Regions from separate parts of the Zhongshania borealis genome, predicted to be linked through region 2. Evidence: predicted binding sites of a transcription regulator. Region 2 holds the regulator's gene; each other region holds the start of a gene.

Region 1 (11,434 bases), 1.2 Mb from region 2:
GGCGTACGCGAAAACCAATTAGTGGGTTACGGCTTGGTGGTCGGTCTTAGCGGCACCGGCGATCAGACCAGCCAGGCGCAGTTCACTATTCAAAGTATTCGCAATATGCTCACCGGTTTTGGTGTGCGTATTCCCGACAACGTCAGCCCCCAGTTGAAAAACGTTGCGGCAGTTACTGTGCACGCCAGTTTGCCAGCCTTTGCCAAGCCCGGCCAAACCTTAGACGTCACCGTATCGTCTATAGGTAATGCCGCCAGCTTGCGTGGTGGGAGCTTGCTAATGGCGCCGATGATGGGTGCCGACGGCCAAGTCTACGCCGTGGCGCAGGGCAGTTTGTTAGTGGGTGGTTTAGGGGCGGCGGGTGCCGACGGCTCTAAAGTCACCGTCAATATTCCCAGTGCGGGTCGTATTCCCAACGGGGCGATTATTGAGCGTGCGGCGCCTAGCACCATGGCCTCGAATGGCGAAATTATGCTCAATTTGAAAAAAGCCGATTTCACCACCGCGCATCGCCTAGTTGAAGAAATTAACAGCAAATTCGGTGCTGGCACGGCTAGTGCGCTGGACTCGGCTACCGTCAAGGTACTCGGCCCCAGCAATGCTGATCGCAGCGTTACGTTTATTTCGATGTTAGAGACCTTAGAAATAACCCCAGCCGAGGCCATTGCGCGGGTGGTGGTTAACTCGCGTACCGGCACCATTGTGATCGGCGGCAATGTTCGTGTTATGCCCGCAGCAGTGACCCACGGTTCCCTAACCGTCTCAATCACTGAGCGGGTCGATATTAGTCAGCCCGGCGCCTTCGCTGGCGGCCAAACAGTGGCCGCGCAGGAATCTAGCATCGAAGTGCAAGAAACCGGCTCGCGAATGTTCTTACTCGACTCTGGCGTAACCCTAGAAGAAATCGTGAAAGCCATTAATAAGGTTGGCGCAGCGCCCAGCGACTTGGTCGCCATTCTTGAAGCCCTCGACCAAGCCGGTGCCCTGCGTGCCGAGCTACTTGTGATCTAAGGGGCGGTAGTTATGGATATCAATACCAGTAGCAATTATCACGACTTCACCGGTCTGGCCGCGCTGCGCAAAGAGGCGACTGAGAATTCGGCCGATGCCATTGATCCAGTAGCCAAACAATTTGAAGCGCTGTTCTTGCAAATGATGCTGAAAAGCATGCGCGCTGGTGTACCCGAGGGTGGTTTGTTCTCTGACGAAAGCACCAAAATGTACGAAGAAATGCTCGACAGCCAGCTCTCGGTCACGCTCTCAAATCAGGGTGGTATCGGCATGGCAGAATCGATTTCAGCGCAGTTGCAGGGCCCAACATCGCAGCAGCCGCAAACACAGCAACAGGGTAGTGGTATGACCGGCGAGGGGGCTGCACTGCAAAGCAAGCTCCAGCAGCTCAGTAACCAAAGCCACACTAGCCGTATTCAAGATTTCAGTTTATCTGCCGATAAGCTGTAAATGATTAAGGGGTAAAACATGGGTGACATGCTAGGTAATGCCCTGTCGGCGCTGGTCGCCAATCAGCGCGCGCTGGCCACCACCAGTCACAATATCGCCAACGCCGACACTGAAGGCTACAGCCGCCAAAAGGTGGACTTTGCCACGCGTATACCCCAGCAGCTCGGTGGCATTACCCTTGGTTCCGGGGTCAGTATTTCCTCGGTGAGTCGGGTGTACGACAATTTTACCGCCGGTCAATTGCGCAGCGCACAAGCGGCTTACTCTGCGGTTGAAACCAGTTACCAAATGGCGGCGCAGCTAGACAATGGCCTTGCCGATCCCGACTTGGGGCTAGGGGCGGCGTTGTCGCGTTTTTACAATAGTGTTCAAGATGTGGCCGACGATCCCTCGTCTATTACCTCGCGGCAGTTGCTGCTCGCCGAGGCGCAGGGCTTGGGCGACCGCTTTGCGGATATGTCTGCCCAGCTAGATGCCCTCAGCCGGGAAGTGAATGTGCGCATCAGCACCTCGGTTAGTGATATTAACGACCTAGCGACCCAGATTGCCGATATTAACCGGCTGATCACGACCGCCGACGGGGCGTCTGGCAATACCGCAAATGATCTACTGGATCAGCGCGATCAGGCCCTGCTGTCATTAAATGAACTCATTGGCGTAACCTCGGTTGAGCAAAAAGACGGCAGTGTCAGTGTATTTGTCGGCAATGGCGAAGCCCTAGTCTTGGGCGATAGCACTGTCAAAATGAGCGCGATCAGCAACGCCTTCGAACCAGATCGGCTTGAAATTGCCATGACCACGGGCAGCCGTCAGGCCATTGTTAGCGACAGCATTAGCGGTGGTAGCTTGGGCGGCAGTTTGGATTTCCGCGACGGTGTGCTCAATGAAACGCGCAATGAATTAGGGCGTATCAGCCTCGCTGTGGCCAGCTCTATGAATAGCCAGAACCGCGCCGGTGTCGATTTGCGCGGCGATCAGGGCGGTGATATTTTTTCGGTGCCGGACCCGGTGGCCTACCGCAGCAGCAACAATGTTAGTGCCGCGCAGCTCAGCGTTGAAATAAGTGATCTGTCGCAAGTCACTGGCGACAATATTCTAATGCGCTTTGATGGCAGCAACTGGTCATTTTTTAATGAAGCTACCGGCGCAGCCGTTACTGGGGTCAGTGGCAGCGGCAGCGTCGCTGACCCGTTTCAGCTCAATGGCATGGAATTTAGCCTAGACAGCGCAGCGGCAACCGGTGACCAATTTGTGCTGCGACCCACCGAGGGCGCCTCTGCGGGTATTAAGGTGATCCTCACTGATCCCGCTGGGATTGCGGCCGCCGCCGCGACCCGCAGCATTAGCAGTGGCAGTAATATCGGCACCGCTAAAATTAGCGAGACCGATGTTGTCGACAGCAGCGACCCGAATTTGCTAGATGATGTCGATATTGAATTTTTGACCGCCACCACCTACCAAATTAATGGCAGCGGCAGCTTCACCTATACCTCGGGTGAAGAACTCAGCATTAACGGCAATAGCGTTGTTATTACTGGCACGCCAGTGGCCGGCGACCACTTTTTAATTGGTGCGAATACCAATGCGGTTGGCGATAACCGCAATGCCTTAAAACTGGCAGGCACGGAAAGTAGCAAGCTATTAAATAATGGCGCCACCAGCGTCTTAGATGCAGTAAACGGTTTGGTGGGCGACATTGCCGTGGCGACCCGAAGCGCACAAATTAATCTGCAGTCCCAAGAAAATTTGCTCAGCCAAACCCAGGCTCGGCAAGAGAATTATTCCGGGGTGAACCTAGACGAGGAGGCCGCCAATCTCCTTAAATTTCAGCAGGCTTACCAAGCCGCGGCGCAGGCAACGAGCATCGCAAATGAATTGTTTCAGACCTTAATTGGCGCCTTTAGATAATGACACCTCGGCAATGGCAAGTTAACACGCGGAATCTACTTGTGCGGGCCAGTACCGGCTCATACGCACTGGACAATGCAAAACCCAAAGAGAGAGTAGCGCCATGAGAATCTCAAGCAGCCAGATCTACGCCACTGGGGTCAGTAATATGCTGACCCAGCAGGCAAAACTGGTTGAAACTCAGTCGCAGCTCGCCACGGGCCAAAACCGGCTGAGCCCCTCAGACGACCCAGTAGGTGCGGTACGCAGTTTAGAGCTGACCCGCGCACAGGAAAAAACCGAGCAATACGACCGCAACGGCACCATCCTCAACAGCCGTTTGGGCCTAGAAGAGAGCGTGGTTAGCGGCAGCATTGATCTCTTACAGCGGGTGCGTGAATTATCGATTCAGGCCAATAACGCTACCCAGAGCAATGAGTCGCGGCAATCGATTGCCGCAGAATTGCGCCAACAGCTCGACAATTTGGTCAGCTACGCCAATACCACCGACAGCAGTGGCAATTATATTTTCTCTGGTTACCAAGAGGGCAGTGCGCCAATCTCCAAAACCGCCAGCGGCTATGTTTACAACGGCGACGATGGTCAGCGCCAAATTCAAGTTGGCCCGGCGCGCAGCCTGCCAGACGGCGATCCCGGTTCTGAAGTGTTTATGAACATCCTCAACGGCAACGGCCAGTTTCAAACCGCCGCTAACGCCGCCAATACCGGGGGTGGGGTTATTGATGCAGGCAGCGTTACCGACCCAAGCCAATTTAATCGCGAATCCTTCACCATTCGCTTTACCAGCGAAAGCCAATACGACGTCCTCGACGCCGGTGGCGCGGTAGTGAGTAGCGCGGCCTACCAAGACGGCGGTGACATCCTCGCCGGTGGCATGGCCGTTTCCATTCAAGGGCCGGTTGCCGCCGGTGACGAATTCACCATCGCCCCCGCCCAGCGCCAAGACATATTCTCCATGGTCGAGGCACTGGCTGTTTCCCTAGAAACGCCGCGCAATAGCGCAGGTGACCGGGCGCTGCAAACCAGTGAAATCAACACCGCCATTAGCAACCTCGACCAGGCCATGGATCACCTAATCAACACCCAAGCCACCATTGGGGCACGGATGCAATCCCTAGAGCGCCAAACCGACCTGAATGCCGGTGCCAGCTTACAAATAGCCACCAGCCTGAGCTTGGTCAACGACCTAGACTACGCCGAAGCCATCTCGCGCTTTACACAGCAGCAGGCCTCGCTACAAGCCGCGCAACAAGCCTTTAGCAAGGTGCAGGGCTTGTCGCTATTTAATTATATTTAAGTGAGAGTTGGACTTTAGATGTCGGATGTTGGGCGTCGGGCGCAAGACGCTTGACGGGAGACGGAAGACGCAAAGGCAGCGTTAGTGGGTTTCCGTCATGCTTGCGAAAGCGAGCATCTAGTGAGCGCAGCGAATGCCTTTAAGCGTCTCCCGGCTCCCGTTCAGCACTCAGCGAGCCGTTAGTGTCAGACACCAGACATCCGACATCCGACTTAATACTTCAGGCATCCCAAAACAGGCCCTCGCTTTCGCAAGGGCGACAATGGTGACGCGCCGTGCTAAATTTTCTGTCATGCTTGCGAAAGCGAGCATCTAATGAGCGCAGCGAATGCCTTTAAGCGTCTCCCGTCTCCCGTTAAGCATTCAGCGAGCAGTTAATGTCCGACCCGACACCAGACGCCAGACATCCGACTTCATCCCCCCCCCTTTATACGTATTTACCACAAATAGTAAAAAAAACTTAAAGTTCTCCCAAAAGCGGCCGTTAATTGGTTTGAAAGCAAACTACAGTCACTTTGACTGGTGCTTAATCAAAGACTTACGTCTTTATACCGCATAGAGTGGAAAGGAGAATTACCATGGCACTTAGCATCAACACCAACGTTGCCTCTTTGAATGCCCAGCGCAATTTGTCAAAGTCGCAAGAAACATTGAATACTTCGCTGCAGCGCCTTTCTACTGGTCTGCGAATCAATAGCGCGAAAGACGATGCAGCCGGTCTGGCCATCTCTACTCGCTTCACCACCCAAATCAACGGCTTGAATCAAGCGGTTCGTAATGCCAACGACGGTATTTCACTGGCGCAAACCGGTGAAGCGGCGCTTGACGAAATGACCAATAACCTGCAGCGTATTCGCGAACTGTCAGTGCAGTCTGCTAACGCCACAAACTCTGACTCTGACCGCGCCGCATTGGATGCCGAAGTACAGCAGCGTTTGGCCGAAATCGACCGCATCGGTTCACAGACCTCCTTTAACGGCCGCAAGATTCTCGATGGCTCATTTGGCAGTGCGACCTTCCAAGTGGGGTCAAATGTAGGCGAAACCATTAGTCTTGATCTGAGTGCAAGTACGCGCCTGAACTCATTGGGCGCGACTGCGAGCGATGCTTCTAATGACCTGAGTGCAGTGATGACGGCCACTCCTGCAGTAGATGCAGCAGCAGCTACATTTACCTTCGCAGCAGCAGATTTGCTTGATGATTACACTGGTGAAGCTGTTAGCTTTGATGTAACTGACGGCACTGCGAGTGTAATAGGTGTTACTCTAGATACTGATTTATCGACTATTGGCGCGTTACAGACGGCTCTCGAATCAGAGTTAACTGGTTTCACGGTTGAAATCTCCGGCACGGATATTGTTTTAACTGCTCCGACTGTAGGCGCAGGAGATATAGTGTTTAGTAATTTTAATGGAGATGCTGATAACGGTACTTTTGCTGGGGCTAACGCGGATATTACTGCCGTACCTACCTCGACCAGCACTACAACTGGCGTTGATGCTGAAGCTGAAATCCCCCCAGTTGGTATAACGGTCGCTGGTGACTTCAGTATCGCAATCGGCGACGGTGCCGCGGTTGCGGTTGCTGATGACACCTACACTACTACCGAAGATTTGGTGGCAGCGATCAATACCGCGCTGGGTAGTAACGGCCTTGCTGAAGATAATGGAGATGGTACTTTCTCTATCTATGCATCTGAAACGATCACCTTCTCTGGCGGATTAGAATCTAGCTTAGGCCTAGCTAACACGACTGCAACAGGTAGCCTGGCTGATGTAAGTGTGACAACAGTCGCCGCTTCAAACGACATGATCCGTCGTATTGACTCTGCCCTTACGGCAATCAGTGATCGTCGCAGCGACTTTGGTGCGATCCAGAACCGCTTTGAGTCTACTATCACTAACTTGCAGACCATCTCTGAGAACTTGTCTGCATCACGTGGTCGGATCTTGGACGCTGACTTTGCGGCTGAAACGGCCAACCTGACTAAGGCGCAGATTCTGCAACAGGCAGGCACCGCGATCTTAGCCCAGGCCAATGCATTGCCACAGGCCGCTCTGAGTCTGCTGCAGTAAGTCGCAGCCCGCTAGGCCCCGCGCTCCTAAGAGCGCGGGAATTATCGGCCCAGACAGGGAGTTAACGGAAAAGACGACGGGGCCTCAAGGCTCTGTTCGTGTTTCTGCTATAACTGTTTGATAGGGTGAGTAGGTTACATTATGGATACGAGCTTATCATTACCATCAGTAGCATCGAGCTACGCCAAGCCCACAGCGAAAAGTGCGGCGGCGGGCGCGGTTGCCCAAAATTTAAGCCCCGCTGTAAGCACTAATACTGCGGCGTCGGGGCAGGCTGGCGGTCGGTTTGTGCCGGTGCCAGGCGGCAAGACTTTGCCGAATACCTCGAATTCTTCGCAAGCGGCACCTAGCCGTACTGCGCAAGATGCGGCAGCTGTTCGTGGTGAGGCGGCTAAGCCGAACTCGGAATTGAGCCGCATAGCCGTGGCCTTGGTGGCAGAGTTTGACTCTACCAATAATATTGAGAAAACCTCCCAAGCGGTGGCCAAACTCAATGAAGTCCTTAAGGATCGGGAGCGCGATCTTGAATTCTCGGTTGACGATACTACTGGCCGGACCATACTGAAGGTGATTCATGCGGAGTCTGGTGAGGTTATTCGGCAGATACCACCAGAAGAATTATTGAATATTGCCCGCACCTTTATTGAAGGTACCGGCAGCTTAATTGAAGATCAGGCTTAATTGGCGCATTACGTGCATTATTGAGTTTGAATGGCTAAATCGTTCACGCTGTTGCGTGGCAAAGTAACAAGCGGCCATGTGGTTTGTTTAGGTTATTTAGCCTAGATAAAAAATTGGCCAAGCACCGCAGGTGCAGGAGACAGTATGGCAACGGTAACAGCATCAGGCATTGGTTCAGGGCTGGATATCAATAGTATTGTCTCGCAATTGGTGAGCGCTGAGCGCGCGCCACAAGCAACCCGTCTTGATTCTAAAGAAGCCCTTATTCAGGCGCGCCTATCTGCGTTCGGCTCACTCAAATCGTCATTGACGACTTTTCAAAATAGCCTAAGTTCATTGAAAAGCGCTGATACCTTCAGCAAGCGCTCGGCGACCTCTTCAGATACGGCGGCTTTTACCGCGACCACTACCTCTGCCGCCGCCGCTGGCACTTACACCGTTAAAGTTGAGCAGCTAGCCGCTAAGGAGACTATTGCCTCTAAGGCTTATGCTGACAACGACGCTGTTGTCGGCAGTGGTGTGCTTAATTTTAGCCAGAATGGCGAGACTTTTTCGGTGGCTATTGCCGATGGCGAAGACTCTCTGACCGCAATTCGCGATGCGGTGAATAGTGCTGAGGACAATACCGGCGTAACAGCGAGTATTGTGACCGATCAAGACGGCGCCCATTTGGTTTTCTCGTCAACTGAGACGGGATTGGACAACGCGATAGAAGTTGATGTTACGCCCAGTGGCACAGACACCGGCAATTTGAACGACTTAGCCTATACAACGGGCAACTTCGCAATGACCGAGAAGGCCGAGGCTAAAGACTCTATTGTGGTGGTAGATGGTTTTACCTTAAACAGCGCCAGTCTGAAGTTTGAGGGCATGATCGAGGGGATTACCATTGATGTTAAAACCGCTAAACCCGGTGAAAGCCTAAGTTTAACGGTGAAACACGACACTGCCTCAGTCAAAAAAAGCATTGAAGGTTTTGTTGCCAGCTATAATAGCTTAATGGCGACGCTTAATGATTTAACCGCTTATGATCCAGAGGCGGATACCGCCGGTTTATTGCAGGGCGATTCCACTACCCGCAGCGTTGCCAACCGGATACGCCAAGAAATGGGTACGCTTGTTAGCGGCTTGGATGTAGAGTTAGACTCTTTGGCCGAGTTGGGAATCACCACCGGCGACAAAGGTATTTTGGAAATTGATGCAACTAAGCTAAGCTCAGTGTTAGACACTGATTTTGCCAATGTGGCAGGGGTGTTTGCCGGTGAAAATGGCTATGCAACGCGCCTAGATTCGGTTATTGGCGATATCACCGCCGGTGGTGGCATTTTAGAAAATCGCACCGATGGCCTAAAAGCGCAGGTGGAGCGAATAGACGATCAGCGCGAGGCGCTGGACCTACGAATTGCGGCTATTGAGGCAAGATATCAGGCGCAGTTTTCGGCGCTGGATACGCTGCTGGGTCAGTTAAACAACACCGGCGATTTTTTAACCGAGCAGTTAGCGAACTTACCTGGTTCGGTTTATAAAAGTAGTTAAGAATGGTATAGGTATTTTCCACCGTAAATACCTGTAAATAAACGCAAAAAGAGCTAAAGAAAAGCCGTGTAAAGCCGTCAATTAAGGTAAGCATTTAGAGCTTACCAAGAGGAAAAACAATGAGCTATTCAGCAGGTAGAGCGACCCAGGCATACGCATCCGTTGGCGCCCAATCTTCAGTGGCTGCAGCGAGTCCGCACCGCTTAATTCAATTGTTAATGGATGGCGCTTTAGATCGTTTGTCTGTTGCCAAGGGCTATATGCAGCGCAAAGAAGTGCAGCGTAAGGTTGTTGCTATCGACCGTATTATGTCGATTGTAGACGGTTTGCGAATGAGCTTAGATCACAGCGTTAACGCTGAAATGAGCGAAAACCTAGAAAGCCTTTATGATTATATGAACCGTCGTTTGTTGATAGCTAACATCAATAATGACGAAGCGGCGCTAGATGAAGTGGCGTCGTTGTTAAAAGAGTTGAAAGAAGCGTGGGATGCCATTCCCGCTGCAGTAAGTGGAAGTGAATCTACTGCGCGCTACCAAACAGAAGCGGTATAGGCTTTGGCGTTTAGCGCTCACGGCGGGCGATTTATGCCCGGCGGACATACGTCGAGACTCCTTGGCTAAGTACTTAGGTGACTAATGAATATTGAAATGCTGCAAATGTCAGAGGTGCTGGGAACTCGCCATCGGGAGCTGCGTGAGCTTTTGACGATTAGTGAACATATCCAAGAATTAGCCGACAGCAGTGATTGGGTCGAAGCTGTTGCCCAGCAAAGCCGTCGCCGCGCGTTAATGGATTTGTTTTTTGCGGAAGAGTGCGCGCCATCTGAGAGCGAGTTGGTTGGTGAGGTGATCTCAGCGATATTAGCGATTGACCAGAAAGTTGCCGATGTATTGTATGAACAGCGCAGCGCGATGTTAACTGATGCGAATCAGACCCGCCAGAATGCGCGCAATCTTGGCTCTTACTTGAGTCATAGCATGTCATAGTGAGGCGGGGTAATCATTTATCCACCTCCGCGTAGTTTTACTGCCTGCTTCAATTTAAAAAAATCTTGCACTGTCAACGCCTTATAAATAATATCCTAACTAATAGAATTAGTTGATATGTTGTTTTTATGACCCTAGGGCTTTCCCCTATACCATTTTAAACGCTGAATTGGGCATTATAGTGACCTAATTAGGTGGTTATATTGGTCGCTGTCTTTGAATTTGTCATATTCCACTGCTATACAAATGCTATGCATGTGAAAAGGTTCACAATGGAATGACTGTTTCAAATCAAAAAAACAACACATTGATTCCAAGTAGGTGTGATATCGCTGTTCCTAGGATTATAGAGTCTGACGCTATGCAAGCCCTTGATTCGCTTATAAATCAGGTTGCAGGCTTCGACACGCTAGTGCTTATTCGCGGTGAGTCTGGTAGCGGCAAGGAAGTCGTTGCTCGTCGCATTCATACGGCGTCGTCTCGCAGTGAAAAGCCCTTTGTTCCAGTTAATTGTGGCGCGATCCCCGCTGATTTACTTGAAAGCGAGTTGTTTGGTCATGAGAAGGGCGCCTTTACTGGTGCGGTAGCAACGCGCAAGGGCCGTTTTGAAATGGCTGAAGGCGGCACCCTATTTTTGGATGAGATCGGTGATATGAGCCTGTCAATGCAGGTTAAATTGCTCAGGGTCTTGCAGGAACGCAGCTTTGAACGTGTCGGCAGTAATCACACCCAACATTGCAATGTACGCATATTGGCGGCAACCCATCGCGACTTAGAGGCTATGGTCCGCGACGGTAGTTTTCGCGAAGATCTTTTCTATCGCCTTGACGTATTTCCTATTGAAGTGCCGGCACTCAGAGAACACAGCCAAGATATATCGGCATTGATGGCCGTGTTTATGACGAATTTAGAAACCAAGGGCATGGTGCCGCCAAAATTCTCTAGCAGTGCAATGCGAACTCTGCAGCAATACCCCTGGCCTGGTAATGTTCGAGAGTTAGAAAACTTAATGGAACGCCTGGCCATTACCCATGGGTCGAAGTTGCTACGCTCGCAAGACCTTCCGCCAAAATATCAGACCGTTGGGATTGTAGAGCGAAATGATGAGCCGACCCGGGATGATCAAGATGCCTTGTTGTCATCGCTAGCGGTCTACCACGCCGATGATGACGATGAAGTTGCCCTTGAAGTGGCGGTGAATCCAAGCCGACCACCCTTGCCTGAGAGTGGGATTGACCTTAAAAGTTATCTGCTTGAAATAGAGCAATGGTTTATTAGCGAAGCTCTGCGTAAAGAAGACGGCGTAATAACCCGAGCAGCGCAGCTGTTGGGATTACAACGAACCACGCTAGCCGAAAAAATGAAAAAGCTCGACCTCTCCTAAGTTCTCCTTCCCTGTTTAAAACTCCACGATCACTCAACCATACCCGCTTAAAATGCCTAGCTCCGACGTTAGACGCTTAAAGGCATGCGCTTCGCTTATCAAT
Region 2 (11,434 bases):
ACCGTTACGCAAACTGTCGCCTAGGCATTTCTCTGCAATAAAACGCTGGCTCTCAGGATTCGCCATATTCGCCGAGGCCGACTCCCCATCGGCAGCAATGATATAGCCCTCACAATAATGGCATTGTTCATTAAAATAACCGTGGTATTGCAAGGTATCGAAATCTTTACCACGCAACTCTCTAACCCCGAGATCGGCCATTGCGGAAATCGTTTTTGCATCAATGGATTGCGGCTGACAAACTCCGTCATTAATCAAAATCTGCAAAGCCCAAAAATCATAGACCTCTCGCTTTAAAATACCGCTGCCAAAAAGATGCCAGAAGCCTTCAACAAACATTTCAGTGGCGCCGTATAAACCCTCAACGAATTCGCTCAGGCCTCCGTACTGCCCAATCAAATTCGACCAGTGCTTATCGATATTGAATCGGCTAAGCAAAGCCCGGTAGTCAGTATTACGGCTGTGTCGCAGCTGCAAGCCATGAACAATGGCATCACTCATGGCGCCAATACCAAGCTGCAGAGTTCCGCCATCGGCGACCAAACAACTCGCGTGTAAACCTATTGCATAATCGCTGGCTGAAACGGGTGGCAATTTTGGCATGGTAAACAAACCATGATGCTGAACATTGGTGTCGAGCACAAAGTCGTATTGCGAGCCCCTTACCTCTGCATCGCCATACATATAGGGCAAATCTGGGTGGACCACAGCAACACTGACAAAGTCACGCCCTAGTTCAGTAAGACGCTGTACCACCTCCGCAGAGGTATCCGGATTGCAACTCATGCTTAGCCGCTGACTATCCGCGGGATCGCGGGCCACCAGCTGCATAACAAGATTACAGCCTTGGGCAACAACGTCCCGTGCAGCATGGGTGTAATTCGAGCTGGTGTAATTCTGTTGAGCCGCAGCATTTTTTAGACGGCTTCCAGGTTTAAAATAAAACTCGCGAACACGAATATTTGCGGGCAAACGCTCTTCCCTGACGGCTGTCGCATAACCTGCTTCGGTGTAATTTGCGTAGAGCCGGTCGAACACAGGGTTAAGTAGGCGACCTCGGATTGGATGTTTTTCACGGGGACGCTCAAGGCTAAGCGCGGTAAGAATCGTCAAGGAAATACTGGGGTCTTGGCATGCACGATCATATATGGCATTTACCAGCTCTATGGGTTTACCCAAGCCTAAGGGCAAGGCCATCACCAAGGTTTTACCAAGCCGTGCAATAATCGCGTCTATGCACGCCTCACGGCTAACTTGATTTAACTCGACATCGCTGCCACTGGAATTTTGCATAGTTACCCAAACCCATTTCGCTATGTTTACCGCGACGCGGCCAATCGTCTATAGCGCAGATCAAATTCCGCCTGACTAGCGCCCATGATATAAACTTGCTGTTTGCGGCAGCATACGCAAAAAATGGCGTATCAGGGCAATATTAATGCAAGAATTATCGCTACAGTATTACCGACCTACATTTACAAACGGCGATAGCAGGCCACGCCTACCTAGATTAGCTTCGCCGACTGAACTAAAACCATATTAGGATTCGACAATAGTATGCCAATGCTCAATGACCCACTAGAGTTGCCCTGTGGAGTAATACTCCCCAATCGCCTATTAAAATCGGCGATGACCGAAGGTCTGGCCAATGTGAACGATCAAGCAACGCCGCGGCTGTCGACGCTCTATCGGCGTTGGGCTGAAGGCGGCACCGGAACCTTGGTTACTGGCAACGTGATGGTCGACCGCCGTTTTTTGGAGCGCCCCGGCAATGTGGTGATTGATGGCAATGGTGGCGAAGCAGCCTTAAACGACTGGGCTGCAGCGGGAACCTCCGCAAACAACCAATTGTGGATGCAGATCAATCATCCAGGACGCCAGTGCCAACGTCAGGTATCTGCCCAGCCACTTGCGCCATCGGACGTTGGCATTGATCTTATCGGCATGTTTGGCAGACCCAAGCCAATGACCGAGATTGATATTCGGCAAACAATTAACAGCTACGCCAAAGTTGCATCTACCGCCAAGGCCGCTGGCTTTACCGGCGTACAAATACATGCGGCCCACGGCTACCTAATCAGCCAATTCCTGTCCCCGCTGGCCAATACACGGAGCGATCAATGGGGCGGTTCTCTTGAGAATCGCGCGCGTTTTTTACTGGAAACCGTTTCTGCAGTGCGCGAAGCCGTTGGCCCGCGCTTTGCGATTTCGGTCAAGCTAAACTCGGCTGACTTTTCTAAAGGTGGCTTTAGTCACGAAGACAGCTTACAGGTCGCCCAATGGCTGTCGGACGCCAAAATTGATTTACTCGAGGTTTCTGGTGGCACCTACGAAAAACTCGCGCTCATGGGCGACGAAAACGACAGTGAACGCGCCGACACCAGCCAGCATCGCGAAGCGTATTTTTTGAAATATGCCGAAGGAATACGCCAAGTTACCAGTATTCCCTTAGCGATAACCGGTGGTTTTCGCAGCCACGCGGCTATGCAGCAAGCACTCGACAGTGGCGCGCTCGATGTTGTCGGCATAGGTCGGCCACTGTGTTCGCAGGCCAATATTCGCCCGCTACTCACAGGCGAACAAGCGAGCCTGCCAAGCTGGGAAAAAGAGCTGCGCCTTGGTCCCGGCTGGCTTGGACCCAATAGCGCCAATCAGAAAATTCGCACGCTCAACTTTGGCGCGGCCACGCAATGGTATTACCGCCAGATCATCGATTTAGCCGAGAGCCGGGAGCCAAATACCCACACTGGTTTACTCCGAGTAATGCTCAAGCACATGTTGGCAGAACGACGCATGGCGACCCGACGCGCTAAAACGCTCAGAAAAAGCTAAGCACTGTCGAAATGTGAGGTCGCCTTTTCTACGTTCAGGAGTCTAGGCGCCAATCAAAATCCATTTGTTTGGCTGTTTTTACAGCCAACTCGCGGCTGCGTAAGCGCGACACCAAGTACAGGCTCATATCGATTCCCGCAGAAATTCCCGCAGAACTCAGCACCGGGCCACAGTCAATCCAACGTGGTCCTGCACAAACATCGAGGGCGGGAAACTGCTACTTTAAATCATCGAGGTCTTCCCAGTAGGTGGTGACGCGATGATCGGTTATCACTCCCGCCGCCGCCAAAAGAAAAACCGCAGTGCAAACCGAGGAGGTACTCTGCGCGCAAATTAACTGGCCGGCAATCCATGCCAATACCGCAGACTTCGTCATTTCTGCTTCGTGCACGCCACCGACAATAATCAGCACATCAAAGCGCGGATAATCGGCAAAACTGCAGTGGGGTAGAATTTGCAAGCCGCCACTTGTATCAAGCGGCCCAGGCAACTCACTCACTAGCAAAACAGAGAACTCATCACCCGGCTCGCAGAGCCGGCTTGCCGTTGAAAAACTTCATAGGGCCTAGCGAAGTCCAAAACCTCAGCACTGCGGTATACATAAATCCCAATATTCATATGGAATCTCTTTCTCTAGTGCAGCCGGTCTAGGCACAATGAAACATTAAGGCCCGTTAAGCATTATCCGTGTTGCCAATTGAATTTCACGTAAGAAACCCACTAGCGCCCCAATCAAGCAAGCCATTGCCAATACAAATAGACCCGCCACCAGCAAGCTGCTATTCCAAGCCAACACAGCGCTGATAAACAACATTGCGATAACAACACAGACCAATAGCGCACTGGTTGTGCTGTAGCCGATTGAGCGATGAACCACTCGAGCACGGCGAGTCAGCATAGCTAACTCCTCGTGGACACCCGCAGTGCGCTCGTCTGGCAGGTTCTCTAAACGTCGATGTAAGGTCCGGCTACGATCTATAATCCGCGCTAAGCGATTAGTCAATACATTGAGAATGGCACCAATACCCGCAAGTAAAAACACCGGTGCGACCGCCTGCTGGATCGCGTGGGTAATGGTGATAACTTCGATCTCTACTGCCATGAAGGTCCTTATTTACACGAGTAGTTAAAATCACATATTCAAAAAAACTTGTTCACCTTCGCACTCAACCATGAAGGTCGTCAGCGCTTGAGGTAATTTTCCGAGGGCGATTAGCTTATGTGTCCAGCCCGGCATTGGCATACCGATAAAAGCATTTGTCCAATCGATATTCTCGCCGCTTAACAAATTAAAACTAGAGCCATGAAACGGGCAAGTCACTGCACCATCACAAATTTTACCCTTTGCCAGTGGCAGCCCAAGGTGCGGGCAGCGGTTTTCTACCGCACAAACCTGACCGTTGACCTTGGTTAATAGTACTTTGCTGCCACCGAGGGTTTTCGTTAAAAATTTCCCCTCTTCAACTTCATCAAGATTTGCCGCGAAGATTCTTTCCATTTTCATATACTCTCGATTAACCCAAAAGGCGGCGTTGCAATACCAACGCCACGTAAAAGTGACTACAACAAAGGCAAGGCGGTTTTACTCACAGGAGACTTCATTACAAAGCTGGAGTGTACCCCTGTGACGCCATCAATTCGAGTGATCTTATTTAATAGCAGTGCCTGAAAACCGTCCATGTCGGCAACAATCACTTTAAGTAAATAGTCGGCCGCCTGACCGGTAATTAGGTGGCATTCTAAGACCTCAGCACACTCGCCAACATGACGTTCAAAGTTTTCAAAACGCTCCGGCGTGTGTCGGTCCATACTGATATGAATAAAGGCCATAAGATTCAATCCCAAGGCCCTCGCATTGAGCAAGGCCCGGTAGCCCGCCAATAAGCCGCTTTCTTCTAATCTGCGCACCCGACGCAAACACGGTGACGGAGACAAACCAATGCGGTCTGCCAACTCTTGGTTGCTGAGGCGGCCGTCTTCCTGCAAAGCATCCAAAATACGCTTATCATAATTATCTAACTTCACAAATAAATCACCTATTCGACATCTATTAGCATAATATTCCACCATTAAACTTAAACAAGCAATTTATGCGCATTTTAATTCTATTTTCCAGCTAAGTTCGCAATCCCCTGCTACAGCCATATCCCTATACTGGGAACCATGGAGTTACCGCTCCGCAAACATCGTTAGTCAGACAGCAACACCCCGCTGCTTGAACACGCGACCAAGCTCTTTCACAACGAGAGCCAGTGAAAACGCCCGGTATCGCCGGGCTTCACCACCTAAATGCATTAGCACCCATTTAAGCTCAAGGAAGCGAATTCTGCCATGACCGACTTTAATCACAGCAAATACCGCGCGACGCCCGCCATCGCGATGCCCGACCGCCAGTGGCCAAACAACCGTATTAACCATGCGCCGCAGTGGTGTTCGGTTGATCTCCGCGACGGCAACCAAGCCCTTGTCGAACCCATGACGGTTGAACAAAAATTGCGGATGTGGGATTTGCTGATCAAACTCGGATTCACTCAGATTGAAGTGGGCTTTCCCGCTGCGTCCCAACCCGATTTCGACTTTGTGCGCGCGCTGATCGATGGCGATCGGATTCCGGACAACGTTACTGTACAAGTACTAACACAAGCGCGAGAAGCGCTTATTGCCCGCAGCTACGAAGCGCTCAAAGGCGCAAAAAAGGCGATAATCCACGTTTACAATTCCACCAGTCCAGTGCAGCGCGAGCGCGTATTTGGCCTGGACAAAGATGGGATAAAAGCCATTGCCGTGCAGGGCGCGCGCTGGGTTAAAGAATATGCAGAAAGGAACCCAGAAACTGCTTGGTCCTTCCAGTATTCACCCGAAAGCTTCAGTAGCACCGAGATCGAGTACGCGGTAGAAATCAGCGACGCGGTTATTGCTGAGTGGCGCGATACTGGCGCGCCCATCATCATCAATTTACCCGCCACCGTCGAGTGCGCCAGCCCCAATGTGTTTGCCGATCAAGTGGAGTGGTTTTGCCGACACACCCAATACCGCAGCGATATTACCGTCTCGGTTCACACCCACAACGACCGCGGCTGTGGCGTTGCCGCCGGTGAACTGGCCGTTATGGCGGGTGCGGACCGTGTTGAAGGTACGCTGCTGGGGAATGGCGAGCGCACCGGCAATATGGACATTGTGACCATGGCCATGAACCTGTACAGCCAAGGCGTAGACCCTGAGCTCAATTTGGCCGATATGGACGAAATTATTGCCGTTGTTGAACACTGCACGGCAATACCACTGCACCCACGCCACCCCTATGCAGGCGAATTCGTGTTTACTGCTTTTTCTGGTAGTCACCAGGACGCGATTCGTAAGTGCTTAGCTAAGCAGGGCGAGGATGAGCATTGGCAGGTTGCTTATCTACCAATAGACCCGGCTGACCTCGGGCGCAGCTACGAAGCGGTAATTCGCATTAACAGCCAGTCAGGCAAAGGCGGCGTGAGCTGGGTACTGGAAAACGATTACGGCCTGCAACTGCCCCGCTGGCTGCAAATTGATGCGAGCCGCGCGGTGCAAGCCAAGGCCGAAGAAATTGCCGGTGAAGTGAGCGCCGCACAAATTTGGACGCTGTTTGACGAACACTATCTGCAGGCGGCGCGACGTACCGAACTGAGCAATTTTACGATCAGCCAAAACAACGCCGAAAACCAAGGCCAAGATCAACTCAGCCTCAGTTTCCATCACAACGATGAAGAAATTAGCCTACAAGGCCATGGTGACGGCGCCATAAGCGCCCTCGTTAATGCCTGGCAACAGGAGTTTGGCGATAAAGTTGAAATACTCGACTACCGCGAACACGCACTAGCAACCGGCACCGCCTCACAAGCTATAGCCTATGTTCACCTGTCGATCAACAACCAGCGCTACATCGGCGTAGCCATGCACCGCGATGTAATCACAGCGTCATTGCAAGCGGTACTGAGCGCAGCCAGTCAGGCGGTGGTGCAAGTCAGGAAGGTGGGATAGAAATTGTGTCGGGTGTCTGACGTTTGGCGTCGGACACCCTGCGCCAGACGCCAAAAACTTAATTCGCTTTTTGGTACAACATGGTAATCAAGTCGGCTTCAGAGCTAGAGATACCACAGCGCTGAGCTAGCTCTTCGGCGCTGAGACCTTGGTCCGCTAGACCAATCGCCTGCTGGTAAAAGCGGACATCTTTTTTATCAGTGTTTTGGCGTTCTTGGCGTATACCAATCATTTCTAAATATTCTTCTAAGGCAGTAACTCGCTCACCTAGCAAGCTCATTGCGGAATTCTGTTGTTCAATTTTTTTCTCGAGCAAGGCAATTTTTTCGTCGGCAGTTGGGATATGTGGGCCGTCTTCTTGGTGTGCACGTCGCGACTTTAGTGCGAATAATAATAGCCCTACGCCAACAACGCTGAGCAATAAACCCAGCAGTGATGCCTCGCCTAGGCTATTAAACCAATTGCCAATGAGCGACGGTAACTGATTACTAGTCTCCATAGTATTTACTCCGCACGCTTAGCTCGCCGTCCAATCAGTCAGTCGACTTTTTAAGCGCACAATCGCCTGACTGTGAATCTGACATACCCGCGATTCACTGACTTCCATCACCTCGCCAACTTCTTTGAGGTTTAAGCCGCTGTCGTAATAAAGGGCCATGACCAACTTTTCTCGCTCTGGCAAGCTGTTAATGTGACTCGCTAGAGCGTGTTGAAAATCATCTTCCAATACATTTTCTAAGGGGGCGTAGCGATCATCACCACCGCCAATATCGGCTGGCTCCTGCTCGCCATCACCCAATTGCTCTAAGCTAAATAAGCGCACTGAACTAGTATCACGCAATAGCTCGTGATATTCGGAGAGGGAAACCCCCATTTCGGCGGCGATATCAGCACTACCTGCTTCACGGCCCAAACGCGACTCAGTGCGCCGCACTGCTTCGGATACTTCACGAAGCTGCCGGGTGACCGAGCGCGGTGCCCAACCACTCTGCCGCATTTGATCGATCATCGCACCACGAATTCGAATACTGGCGTAGGTTTCAAAACTAGCACCTTTATCCGCTTGATAATTGCTGCCCGCTTCAAGGAGACCGATCATGCCCGCTTGAATTAAATCGTCTACCTCAACGCTGGCCGGCAAACGACTCACCAAATGATAGGCAATTCGCTTGACCAAAGGCGCATGTCGACTCACCAGCTCTTCGCGGCTGCCGTTTTGCACATCAAGGTAAGCGGCGTGACCGTTCACATTTCGACTCCGGCAGCTGTGTTTTCTGCGCTGTCGGCGCTAAACATGCGGTCAACAAAGAATTCAATATTGCCACTTGGGCCAGATGGCCCTTCCCACTTATCAACCGTTTCTGCCAACTTGCGGAACGCCAGCGACGATTCAGCCCCAGGGTACAAATCACTTACGGCCATTTGCCGCGAATCGGCTTTGATCAAATAAGGGTCGCGGGGGATAAAACCGGCAAATTCTAGACTTACATCTAAAAAGCGCTGAGCGACTTCATTGAGCCGCTCAAAACCATCACGCGCTTGGTCGTGACTGTCGACCATATTACGAAGCACTTTAAAACGACGAATTCCCGCATCGCGGTTCATTACTTTAATCAATGCATAAGCGTCAGCCATGGAAGTGAGTTCATCCGTTACCACAACCATTACATACTGACTGGCCCGGCAAAAGGTCACCACGCTGTCGGAGATGCCTGCAGCCGTATCAACAATTAAAACGTCGTAATCGTCTTTTAATTCACTGAGCGAGCGCACAATTGCTGCGTGTTGATCGGTGCCCAAGTCCGCCATTTTTTGGACGCCCGACGCGGCTGGAATAATGGTGATTCCCACCGGCCCGGGAACGAGAATATCTTGTATCGCGCACTTTCCATCCAATACATGAGACAAATTCCATTTTGGTCGTAAGCCCAGCATGATATCTACGTTCGCCAAGCCAAGATCAGCGTCCATCAACAGTACACGACGACCACGCCGTGCCAGCTGGCAAGCAAGATTAACCGAGACATTGGTTTTACCCACCCCGCCTTTGCCGCTGCTTACTGCTATTACTTTTACTGCGCTCATCTAGTTATCATTCTCCGTTAATCAACTTCGCAGCATATTCTAGGCTCAGGCGCCCAAAAATGCTCTACGCATATGCACGCACTCAATCTGGAAATCTCCACCCGAACTTCAGCCCAGTCACACTCGTATATTCAGGCCGCCGCTTACCTTCGCTGGTGGCGGCGCCATAGTCTGCTGTGCAGCCTGCGTCACCGCTGGCTGAGGAGCAATTTCTGGCCCACGCTTAAGTTCAAATGCACGGGCCATGCGCACTGCCATATTCACCAGTTTAGCAGCATCTGCAGCAGACAGATTTTGCGGTACTTTAGGGCCGTTAGCACACCATGCCACAGGCAAACGATGCTGGATTAAATTGGAGATCACTCCGCCCAAGCGCATGGCTTCGTCGATGCGTGTTACAACCGCCCCTTGGGGCGCCAGTGGCGCATAGGCGTCAATAATCTCACTCTGGACATAGGCCTCCGCGTCGGCTGGCACCGTAATAAACACCTGCACATCCTGCATCGCCGCCGTTAATTGCTGCAATTCGCTAATGCCACGACTATCTCGAAAAGACATACCAGCGGTATCGATTAGTACCAGTTTCTTCTTACGTAAGATACGGTAGGTTTTCACCGCTTCTTCTAGGTCGACCGCAGTGTGCACCGGTATCTGTAAAATTCGGCCATAGGCCCGCAATTGCTCTTGAGCCCCGACTCTAGCTACATCGGTTGTCAGTATAGCAATACCATCGCGGCCGTGATTCAGTACATGCTGGGCGGCAATCTTTGCAATAGTGGTGGTTTTCCCCGCGCCCTGTGGGCCAACAAGACAAACCGCACCTGAGGTCGGCGGCGTCATAACCGGCAATTGTTTAATAAGCAACATTTTGAGCATTTCACGCTGCAGCGATTCACTCTCGTCACTGGGTATCTCGGCACTGAGACGCCGCCCCAAGCTAGGATCGAGATCTAAACTTGCTAAAAAGGTATTCAGCTCTAGCTGTTCCGGCGCTTTAAAACTCGCCTGCTGCCAGTTGTGACCCTTGAGCTGATCCATTAGCATCGATTTCATTGAGGACAGTTCTTGCTTGAGCGTTAGCATTTCGTCTTGCTGCGACCACGCTAGCTGCGGACTTTGGCCCTGCACCGGTGTTTGTGTTAACTGACCTACTGCGCGTGTATTGTCACTAACGCCAAGATTTTGGCGTTCACTGGCGAGCTCCGCCGCCGCTTCAGCATTTTTCTTCTGCCGGTCTAACAGTGCATCTAAAGCCGTGCGTTCACGGCGTGGCGCTGAAGCCGGCGAAAACTGTTGTGTAATTTGTCTGGCCATTTGCTGCGCCGCAGATTCCGTCACTGCGATTTCCGCCTGCGCACCAACTGGCTCAGCGCTGTCGTCGAGGCTAACCACCACCTCGACACCACCATCAATAGTATGAAAATCCAGAATCACCGCATCGGGGCCGTGAGCAGCCCGCACTAAGCGCATGGCTTGCTGGCTGTCGGCAGCACGATATTTCTTAACTTGCATACTCATTCTCCTACAGCTCGCGCCTTAAGCTAATCGCGCTTGCTGACCAATGGTAGATAGTAAACGCACCTGCTTACTATCGGGTACTTCGTTATATGACAACACCGATAAGCCAGGCACGCTGCGCCGAGTAAAGCGCGACAACCATGCCCGTATTGACGGTGACACCAGCACTACCGCAGGTTGACCAGATAATTCCTGACGATGACTAAAATCGGCCAATTCATTTTGTAGTCGCTCTGCAATTCCAGGCTCCAAACCGACCGCGCCAGAACTGCCTCTAAGCATATCTTGCAACAACTGTTCCAGATCAGCGTCGAGTGCGGAAACTGGTAATTCGTCATCTAAGCCATTGATTTCCTGAACAATCATTCGACCCAAAGCAACCCGCACCCCCTCCAATAATTCGTCAGGATTTTTGCTACGCGGCGCTTGCTCCGCCAAACTTTCGGCGATCATACGTATGCTGCGTATAGAAACCCCCTCTTTAAGCAGATTTTGCAGAACCCTAACCACAATACTGAGAGGCAATTGTTTGGGCACCACGTTCTCCACCAAGCGTGGATCCGTTTTCGCTAAACGATCTAAGAGCTGCTGAACTTCCTCGTGACCCAATAGCTCATGAGCGTGCTGCTTGATCACTTGGCTCAGGTGCGTGGCGATTACAGTACAGGGATCAACCACCGTATAACCCATGGTTTGCGCCTGGTCTCGCTGGCTAGAGTCAATCCAGATTGCGTCCATACCAAAGGCGGGATCTTTCGTGGTAGCACCGCGCAGGCCTGGTTGCGCGCCACCGGGATTAATTGCCAAGTCTTTGCCGACCTGAATATCGCCTTGGGCGATCGTGTCGCCCAGCAACTGAATGCGGTAACTACCAGGAGATAACTCCAAATTATCGCGGATATGCACCGGCTGGATCAGAAAACCTAAATCCTTAGAAAGCTTCTTGCGCACGCCGGTAATTCGGCCAATTAATTCACCACCCTGATTG
Region 3 (7,514 bases), on a different contig from region 2:
ATCTCGTTTTTTGGTTCAGCACCCGATAGCTGGTACCTTCTCGCTGAAGTTGACGTCGCAGTGTACGCTCAGGCACCCCTAATGCATGCGCTACCGTTTGAATTCCTTGGAACGCAGAATCAGCGATGGCGCGCTGCACTCTGTGCGTAAAACTATGACCACCATGCTGCCGCGTAATAAGCTCTCGACACTGACGAACGCAAGCCGACCACGTCACCGCATTCGACTGCGGTAAAATAATCTGCAAAAGGTCACTCGATAAGCTGGCTCGCGTATGAAGAGCATTGAACTCCACAGGACAGCCTACTAAACGCTCTATTTCTAAAGCATGCCCGGGCCGGGGAATGGCTACCTCAAGAGAAAGTAGCGGCAATTTCTGCCCAGCGGCCTCTGTCGCAATGCCAAGCGTAACAATAAGATCGCGCTCAACGACAAAATTACGCACCGCTCCCGCCGGATAGTGGTCACGCAAGGCTATGCTTGCGACTGGCCCCTCCACACTTAATTCCAAGCCAACAAAGCTGTGAGTTAATTCAACAAACTCTTGAGCAACCTGAAAAGCCTGCAACAAATTTTTACTGCATATAAGCGCCAAGCCCCATATACCAAAAACACCAAAATGGTAACGTCGACCAACAAGATACGCGAGATCCGGTCGCGTATTCGCGGCAAGCGTTGCCTCGATAAAGGCAATTTCCTGGCCCGACTTAATTAGACACCCAGGCGTCTCTAACTGATTTCGGCTCAGACCTGTAATTTTGCTCGCCGCGCTGTGATCCAACCCCAATTCTTCCAAGGTTTGGCACAATATCAGCAAACCTAGCGCTGGTCGCAACCCTGTGGGTGAAACCGAAATTATATTGTTATTTTTATCCATAATGGCCGAAATTAACAATTATATAGGTCAGTAGCAACATTTAACTCGCACTACGCTAGGCGTAGCCTAATCAATCGCACTATGCGCACTAGCCAAAGGACCTGAAGTAAAGAAACCCCATAATAAGGACGGCATACTATGGCAACGACAATATCGCGATTTTCAATAACGGATCTTACCCAGCGATTTCGCTGGCTATGGATGATTAACGCCTTTTTTATGCCATGGCTGGCCTTGATCGGCATCATCCCTGCCATAAAAACGGGCAATAATGCCTGGCTAGCGCTCGGCTTTGTTATTTTCTATGCTGCCGTTCCAATACTCGATTACATCTCTGGCCAAGATCCCAACAACCATGATGAAGCCGATGTACCCGCCCTGGATGCCGACAACTACTTTCGCTGGGCCTTGTTTGTGGCACTGGCCGGCACCCTCGTTGTGTGGTTTAGCGCAATTACCTACGCTTGGTATGCTGAATTATCGATCCTAGGACTAGCCGCCCTTGCACTCTCTTGCATGGGACTGGGCGGCGCATTTTTAAATCTTGGCCACGAGCTAGGCCACAAGAAAAACCGACCTGAGCGCTGGGCAGCAAGCCTCGCCCTTGGCATAACGGCGCTTCCGCATTTCAGCGTAGAGCACAATCGCGGCCATCATCGCGATGTCGCCACTCCGCACGACCACGCCTCTTCACGCCTCGGCGAAAACTTCTACCGTTTTATGCTCAGGGAAATGCCTGGCACTTGGTTGCGTGGTTGGCGTATTGAAGCGGATAGACTACACAAAAAGGGCTTGTCATTCTGGTCGACAAAAAATGAAATTCTACCCGGCGCGACGATCACCGTCCTATTCTTTACGGTAGTTGGCGTCCTTTTTGGCCCGACCGTTCTACTCTTTGTTGTTGTCACTAGCCTGCTCGGGCATACCAACTTAACTGCGGCAAACTATGTTGAGCACTATGGACTACTGCGTAAAAAGCTTGAGAACGGCCGCTATGAGACACCTCAACCGGAACACTCGTGGAACCAAAATTCACTCGTATCTAATTTAATAACCTTTCAGCTGCAGCGCCATTCAGACCACCACGCTCACCCTAGTCGGCGCTACCAATGCCTGCGGCATTTTGAAGACGTTCCTCAACTCCCCGCCGGTTATTACGCTATGTTTATGCTCGCCTATATCCCGCCACTGTGGTTTATGGTGATGGACAAAAAAGTCCTAAATTGGGCCGACAACGACATCAATCGCATCAATGTCTTGCCGAGTAAGCGCGCTAAATATGAGAATAAAATCAATATGGCCGTCTCACTCAGCTAAACAGCAAGATCACAAAAAAGGTGACAGCCCTAAGACTGCCACCTTTCTAGCGTTTGCTCCCACTAACTTTAGTGCCGCGTACTAACGTTCACCCGGGTATTCCACGACTGCTCACGATGACGATTATCATTGCCGTGCCCATTACCCTTGCGGTCATCACGCACGTATTTGTCTTTCTTATAGTGCTTTTCAGCATATTTATTTCCATGCTTTCCGTCATCGCGCTGCTCTAGATATTTGTGATGCTTACCGTGGTTCGAGTATCGATCAGCGGTATAGTGCTTTTGATAATAAACATGAGCATTACCGTAGCGCTGGTATTTATTTCCGCGGTACTCAACATGATGCCCACAGTGTCTATCATGCACATGTGCATGGCGTCTTGCGTATTTTTTATCCGATTTATGAGCATCGTGGGCGGCATACAAGACCGCGGCACCAATTAACACGGCTGCAGCTGTTTCCGCATGCTCCGCGTGCGCTTGCTTTGGTGTCACCGCCACTGCCACCGCAAGTAAAGCAGTGAGTAACAGATTGCGGATCACCTTAGGCTGTTCTACTTCAAATGCTGTTGTATTTGTCATCATCAGTTCCTCCTGAATGTGCTTGTAAGATATCAGGAGCTAGCTGAACGATAGCTGAAGGCAAAAACAAAAAAAGGCCACCACGCAGAATACGGGCAGCCTGTTTATATTCTAAATGGTCGGTTTAACTACTCTGGGATTGGCAGCGGCTCTGCGCATCTAAACGCGCTTGAGCAAAACCTTGCATTGAAAATCGATCGCCGGTAACACTAAAAAATTGAGCTACATCAGTCGAGGCCATCACCAAATTAACTGACGCCGCATTCGCCATAAGAGATAGCAACTCAGAATTTGCAAACGAACGCCCGAAAATCACTTGGTATCGATCGCCCTGCATTGGACGGATTGACACGACCTCCACCGGAATATCTAGCGCAACCCCATCAAAGTCTGCCGCGAGGGAAATCTGTTTTCCTGCGAGCGGCCATATATTGTCGCTATCGCTTACCCAGCTTATATACAACTCATCTGCAGCGCAGGTATTACTGTGTTTAAGCAATCCGAATTGGTTCTTGCTACCTTCTTGACCGTGAACGCTATAACCAGTCGATTTTGAAATTGCTTCAAGCTCCCAGCCGCCAGACACTTTTGCTTCCGCGGCCAACGACATTGCAACTAAGGCGACACCTACAGATACCAATTTACGTACAGTCATTACATCCACCCTGCTATTCCGGCTTTAAACTTCAATAACCGTATTTAGCAACCAAAATGAATTTCAAACTATACGTAGTATTCCTCGGCGAGAGACAGTTCACATTACTAACATTTAAATTTAGCGTTCAAGTATAGAAACTTATTGATCCAACAGTGACGCTTCACGACCGCCTACGGCAGAGCCCATAGCTGGGTCATGCTTGGCCCCACGGAGAAGGAATATCTCGACGCGTCGATTTCGCCCCCGCCCCTCCGCAGTATCATTATCAGCTAACGGACGCGTTGCGGCATGGGCCATTACTCTGAACCGTTCATTCGGCTGACCGCTCGCTGCAATAATCCCCAACAATACCGTAGTCGCCCTAGCCGATGAAAGATCCCAGTTGGAGGAAAAGCGGTCAGTGTGGATTGGTACTGTGTCAGTGTGACCGGCAACCACAATTTCCCCATCTATTTCATTTAGCAGTGTCCCGAGCTTCACTAGCACAGGATCAAATCCCGGCGACAATTCAGCGCTACCCGATGCAAAGGAGCCCCGTTCGCGAATACGGATGATAATCACCCGTTCGCCATCGTCCACTACCTCGACAAGACCTTCACTGATCTCGAGGGCCAAATGCGCTTTAACTTTCTCAAGATCGTCATTGAGCGCCTCGTCTGCTTCAACTTTGACAAAGTCGCGCATTTCGCGCACCGCTTCTTGGCGAATTTGATTTTCGGCTGTGGGTTTTGGTTGGCCGGGACTAAATTCCCGGGCGATCATGCTGGTGCCTATCGGCGGCTTAAATGCGGGTATTTCGCGCTGCACACCGAAAGCGTCTTTCATCGACCCCGACAGCTCCTTAAACTTTTGCTTGTCCATTTCAGAAAATGAAAACAAAAGTACAAAGAACGCGAGCAAAAGCGACATTAAATCAGCAAAGGTAAGCACCCAAGCTGGGGCACCGGCAGCCGGTTTCTTGGGCGCGTCTTCCTCCACTTAGGCTTCCTCAGCCTTAGGTTCAACGTCGCGCTTATTATCAGGAAGATAGGTTTGCAGCAATGACTCAAGTACCCGTGGATTAATACCTTCTTGAATGCCATCAACGGCTTCTAAAATCAAATGGCGATTGCGCCGCTCTTCAGCCGTTCGAAAGGCCATTTTTTCCGCCATTGGCAGCGCAACAACGTTCGCTAAGACCGCGCCATACAAGGTAGTCAAAAGCGCAACCGCCATCGCCGGCCCCAACGCCTTGGGGTCAGACATATTCGACATCATTTGCACTAAGCCCACCAATGTACCAATCATCCCCATGGCTGGAGCGGATTCACCAAAGCCCTTAAAAACAGCCTCGCCCATTTCATGGCGCTCAATGGTCTGGCTGATTTCTTTATTCAATACTCGGCGCACAAACTCAGGATCATGGCCATCAATAGCCATCTGTACGCCTTTATTTAAAAACTCATTGCTAATTTCCAGTGATTCCAAACCAAGCAAACCCTCTTTACGGGCTACGCCTGCCATCGACATACATTCGGCAATAAGGTCAGCCGAGCTGGTTGGCTTATGAATAAACGCCCTCGACGCTACCTTGAAGGCGCCCATCGTTTGGTCTAGCGGGAACTTAACCAAATTGGCTAATAACCCCCCGCCAACAACAATTAGCAAACTCGGGGTATCGATAAAGCCACTGGCACTGCCACCTAACACAATGGCGGTGACAATAACCCCAAGCGCACCCAACATACCTAATAACGTTGCTAAGTCCAAAGGAAACTCCGGCTCTCTTTGTCTGTGAATTGGGAAATGTGCCAAATTGCGTATTCTTTGGCCGCCATTTCACCCTTACGTAACTTTATTAACGGCAGCAGGGCACTTAACTTTATAGGGAATTCCCTTACGAGCGGTCAATTCAGCAAATTCGAAACCTAAATTGCCCCCGCTGCAGCTTGAACACCACAATAACTCGCCCAACTCAGCATCGTCCATAGCGGATTTCAACGATACTCCGAACGTAAAACACCGCGCAACAATACGGCGAGTCACCGCCACACTCGCGGGACCATGCTATGCTTGGAACTCCAATTTCTTAGCCTGCATTTACTATGTTAAAACCCCAACAAACTGAATTTGGTCACGGCCCTGCAACATGGCTATCTGGCGGACAGGGCGATGAAACGCTGCTCTTTGCCCCTGCCAATGGCTTCCCGGCAGGAAGCTACAAAACATTTCTTTGCCATTTCCAAAACGACTTTAACCTCATTGGCTTTGAAAATCGCGGCGCGTGGGACAACACGCCCCCATCTAGGCAGTTTTCTTGGCGCCAGCATGCCGACGATCTAATTACGTTTTTAGATCAGCGCCCATCAAGTTTAGCTCAGAAGCCCGTAATCGCTATGGGCCACTCTATTGGCGCAACGATTTCCGCTATCGCCGCGGCAAAACGACCAGATCTTTTTAAAGCGCTACTGATGTTTGATCCTGCTGCGATACCTGGCCGGTTTCTACCCACGCTCGCTGCCATTGCGCCCACCGAGTTAATGGGGAAGCTGAATTTAGTCAAACGCACGCAGAACCGTCGTCAGCTTTGGCCGGACCGCCAGACCTTTATCGACTACCATCGCAACAAAGCCGCCTATCGTCACTTTTCAGATGAAGCATTCAACGACTATGCCGAATCCGGCTTAGTAGAACAGCCCGACGGCCATTATAAACTACGTTACAGCCGCGAGTGGGAAGCACACAATTTCAAACATACCTCATCGCCATGGCTGGCCCTACGCAACATCCAGATTCCAACTCTAATCCTCAGGGCTGAGCATTCTTACCTCCACAAGCAAAACGAATTTGAACGACGAGTAAAGCGCCTTCCCGCCCTCGTCAGCCACGATGTTATTCGCGGCGCCGGCCATATGGCACTACAGGAAGATTGCAAACAAGTCGTCGAACTCAGTCGCGACTGGTTAGCCAGTAACAACTTGCTCAGCACGACAGTTTAAGAAAATGACGTTTAAGCGACTAAGCCCAGAGCAGGCATTTAAATTTTTAAGCTTTGCGCTACTTTGCGCCATAAGCGTTCGGACATTAGCCGCTCAAGAGCAATGGCAAATCCTCAGCCTTGCAGGTAATAAAATGGGTTACCGGCACATCGAGCACAAGGAGATTGAGAAGACGATCATTAGCAGAGAAACCCTCACTATTACCGTAAGTCAGCCCGGCGCTAGCAATACCACCACCACGACAGTATTGGAGTCCCGCGAAAGCTACGACGGCAAACCTCTGTCGATGAGCAAAACCGTCAGTTCTGCCACCGCAAACCACAATATGCGAGTGACGGTCGACGGCAACGTACTGCACCTAACCCAAGACGAGCTAGCGAGCGGCGGTAAAGACTACCCTATACCGCAGCCCTTTTTATTATCGCAAGCTTTGCGGCAAGCCCTGCAAAATGGCGCGGGGCAAAAATCGCCATTCAACTATTTCAGCTGGAGTTTCAGCAACCAACAATTTGAACAAATTCAACTGACCGTAAAACCACACCTCAACCCAGAAAACCCCGACTTCACATGGCATATTCAGCGTAAAATCATGAGTGGCGGCGCTAGAGAAACAGATATATATACTGATGCCGCCTTTTACACATTACGCGAAATTAGTCGCTCAGGCGGTGACGAACTACTAATTGAAAGCTGCACACAAGAATGCGCCACGGCTTATTTTGAGCCAGTCACCCACGTATACCGCCAACTGATTTCTTCGCCATACAAAATTAGCGATGCCGCACTACGCAGTAAGATCCGCTACCAACTGCTTGGCCATTTATCCAGCACACCACCAGCAACTAGCGAACAATCTGTCAGGGCCATCGACGGCGGAGTCGAAATTACTGTCTGTTCAAACTGCGGCTCAGAATCCACCGCCAGCCCCGCCGACCTCACGGCACGATTACAGGCTAATTATTGGCTCACCAGCGACGCCGAGCTAATCCACAGCAAGGCACTCGAGATCCTTGGCGACAAGCCAATCAGCACGGCCGCCAAAATGCGGCGACTCAGTCGCTTTGTAAGTCGACACATGAACGAGGAAGCCAGTTACTCCG

The links. The regulator FliA, encoded in region 2, starts transcription of late flagellar genes. The targets are predictions, from matches to a motif close to TAAAGTTATNNNNNNNNCGGCCGATANCC.
Region 1: the regulator FliA is predicted to act here: its motif matches at 5,128-5,156, upstream of ABD836_RS00740 (flagellin).
Region 3: the regulator FliA is predicted to act here: its motif matches at 5,272-5,300, upstream of pomA (flagellar motor protein PomA).

The regions. Positions count from the first base shown of each region.
Region 1 covers NZ_BAABDM010000001.1:143,763-155,196, forward strand. Annotated here, with positions in the region: gene ABD836_RS00720 (flagellar basal body P-ring protein FlgI) at 1-1,011, shown strand, start outside; gene ABD836_RS00725 (rod-binding protein) at 1,024-1,461, shown strand; gene flgK (flagellar hook-associated protein FlgK) at 1,480-3,369, shown strand; gene flgL (flagellar hook-associated protein FlgL) at 3,473-4,666, shown strand; gene ABD836_RS00740 (flagellin) at 5,245-6,741, shown strand; gene ABD836_RS00745 (flagellar protein FlaG) at 6,883-7,422, shown strand; gene fliD (flagellar filament capping protein FliD) at 7,567-8,958, shown strand; gene fliS (flagellar export chaperone FliS) at 9,078-9,512, shown strand; gene ABD836_RS00760 (flagellar protein FliT) at 9,597-9,947, shown strand; gene ABD836_RS00765 (sigma-54 interaction domain-containing protein) at 10,225-11,331, shown strand.
Region 2 covers NZ_BAABDM010000001.1:1,315,051-1,326,484, forward strand. Annotated here, with positions in the region: gene ABD836_RS06175 (acetyl-CoA hydrolase/transferase C-terminal domain-containing protein) at 1-1,293, opposite strand, end outside; gene ABD836_RS06180 (NADH:flavin oxidoreductase/NADH oxidase family protein) at 1,558-2,832, shown strand; gene ABD836_RS06185 (DJ-1/PfpI family protein) at 3,050-3,331, opposite strand; gene ABD836_RS06190 (DUF2721 domain-containing protein) at 3,497-3,934, opposite strand; gene ABD836_RS06195 (Rieske (2Fe-2S) protein) at 3,965-4,336, opposite strand; gene ABD836_RS06200 (Lrp/AsnC family transcriptional regulator) at 4,393-4,857, opposite strand; gene leuA (2-isopropylmalate synthase) at 5,164-6,843, shown strand; gene ABD836_RS06210 (DUF2802 domain-containing protein) at 6,902-7,342, opposite strand; gene ABD836_RS06215 (RNA polymerase sigma factor FliA) at 7,361-8,092, opposite strand; gene ABD836_RS06220 (MinD/ParA family protein) at 8,089-8,928, opposite strand; gene flhF (flagellar biosynthesis GTPase FlhF) at 9,046-10,440, opposite strand; gene flhA (flagellar biosynthesis protein FlhA) at 10,465-11,434, opposite strand, start outside.
Region 3 covers NZ_BAABDM010000012.1:104,433-111,946, forward strand. Annotated here, with positions in the region: gene ABD836_RS18415 (AraC family transcriptional regulator) at 1-877, opposite strand, end outside; gene ABD836_RS18420 (alkane 1-monooxygenase) at 1,016-2,194, shown strand; gene ABD836_RS18425 (hypothetical protein) at 2,263-2,781, opposite strand; gene ABD836_RS18430 (hypothetical protein) at 2,903-3,433, opposite strand; gene ABD836_RS18435 (flagellar motor protein MotB) at 3,575-4,414, opposite strand; gene pomA (flagellar motor protein PomA) at 4,415-5,185, opposite strand; gene ABD836_RS18445 (alpha/beta fold hydrolase) at 5,521-6,414, shown strand; gene ABD836_RS18450 (transglutaminase-like domain-containing protein) at 6,419-7,514, shown strand, end outside.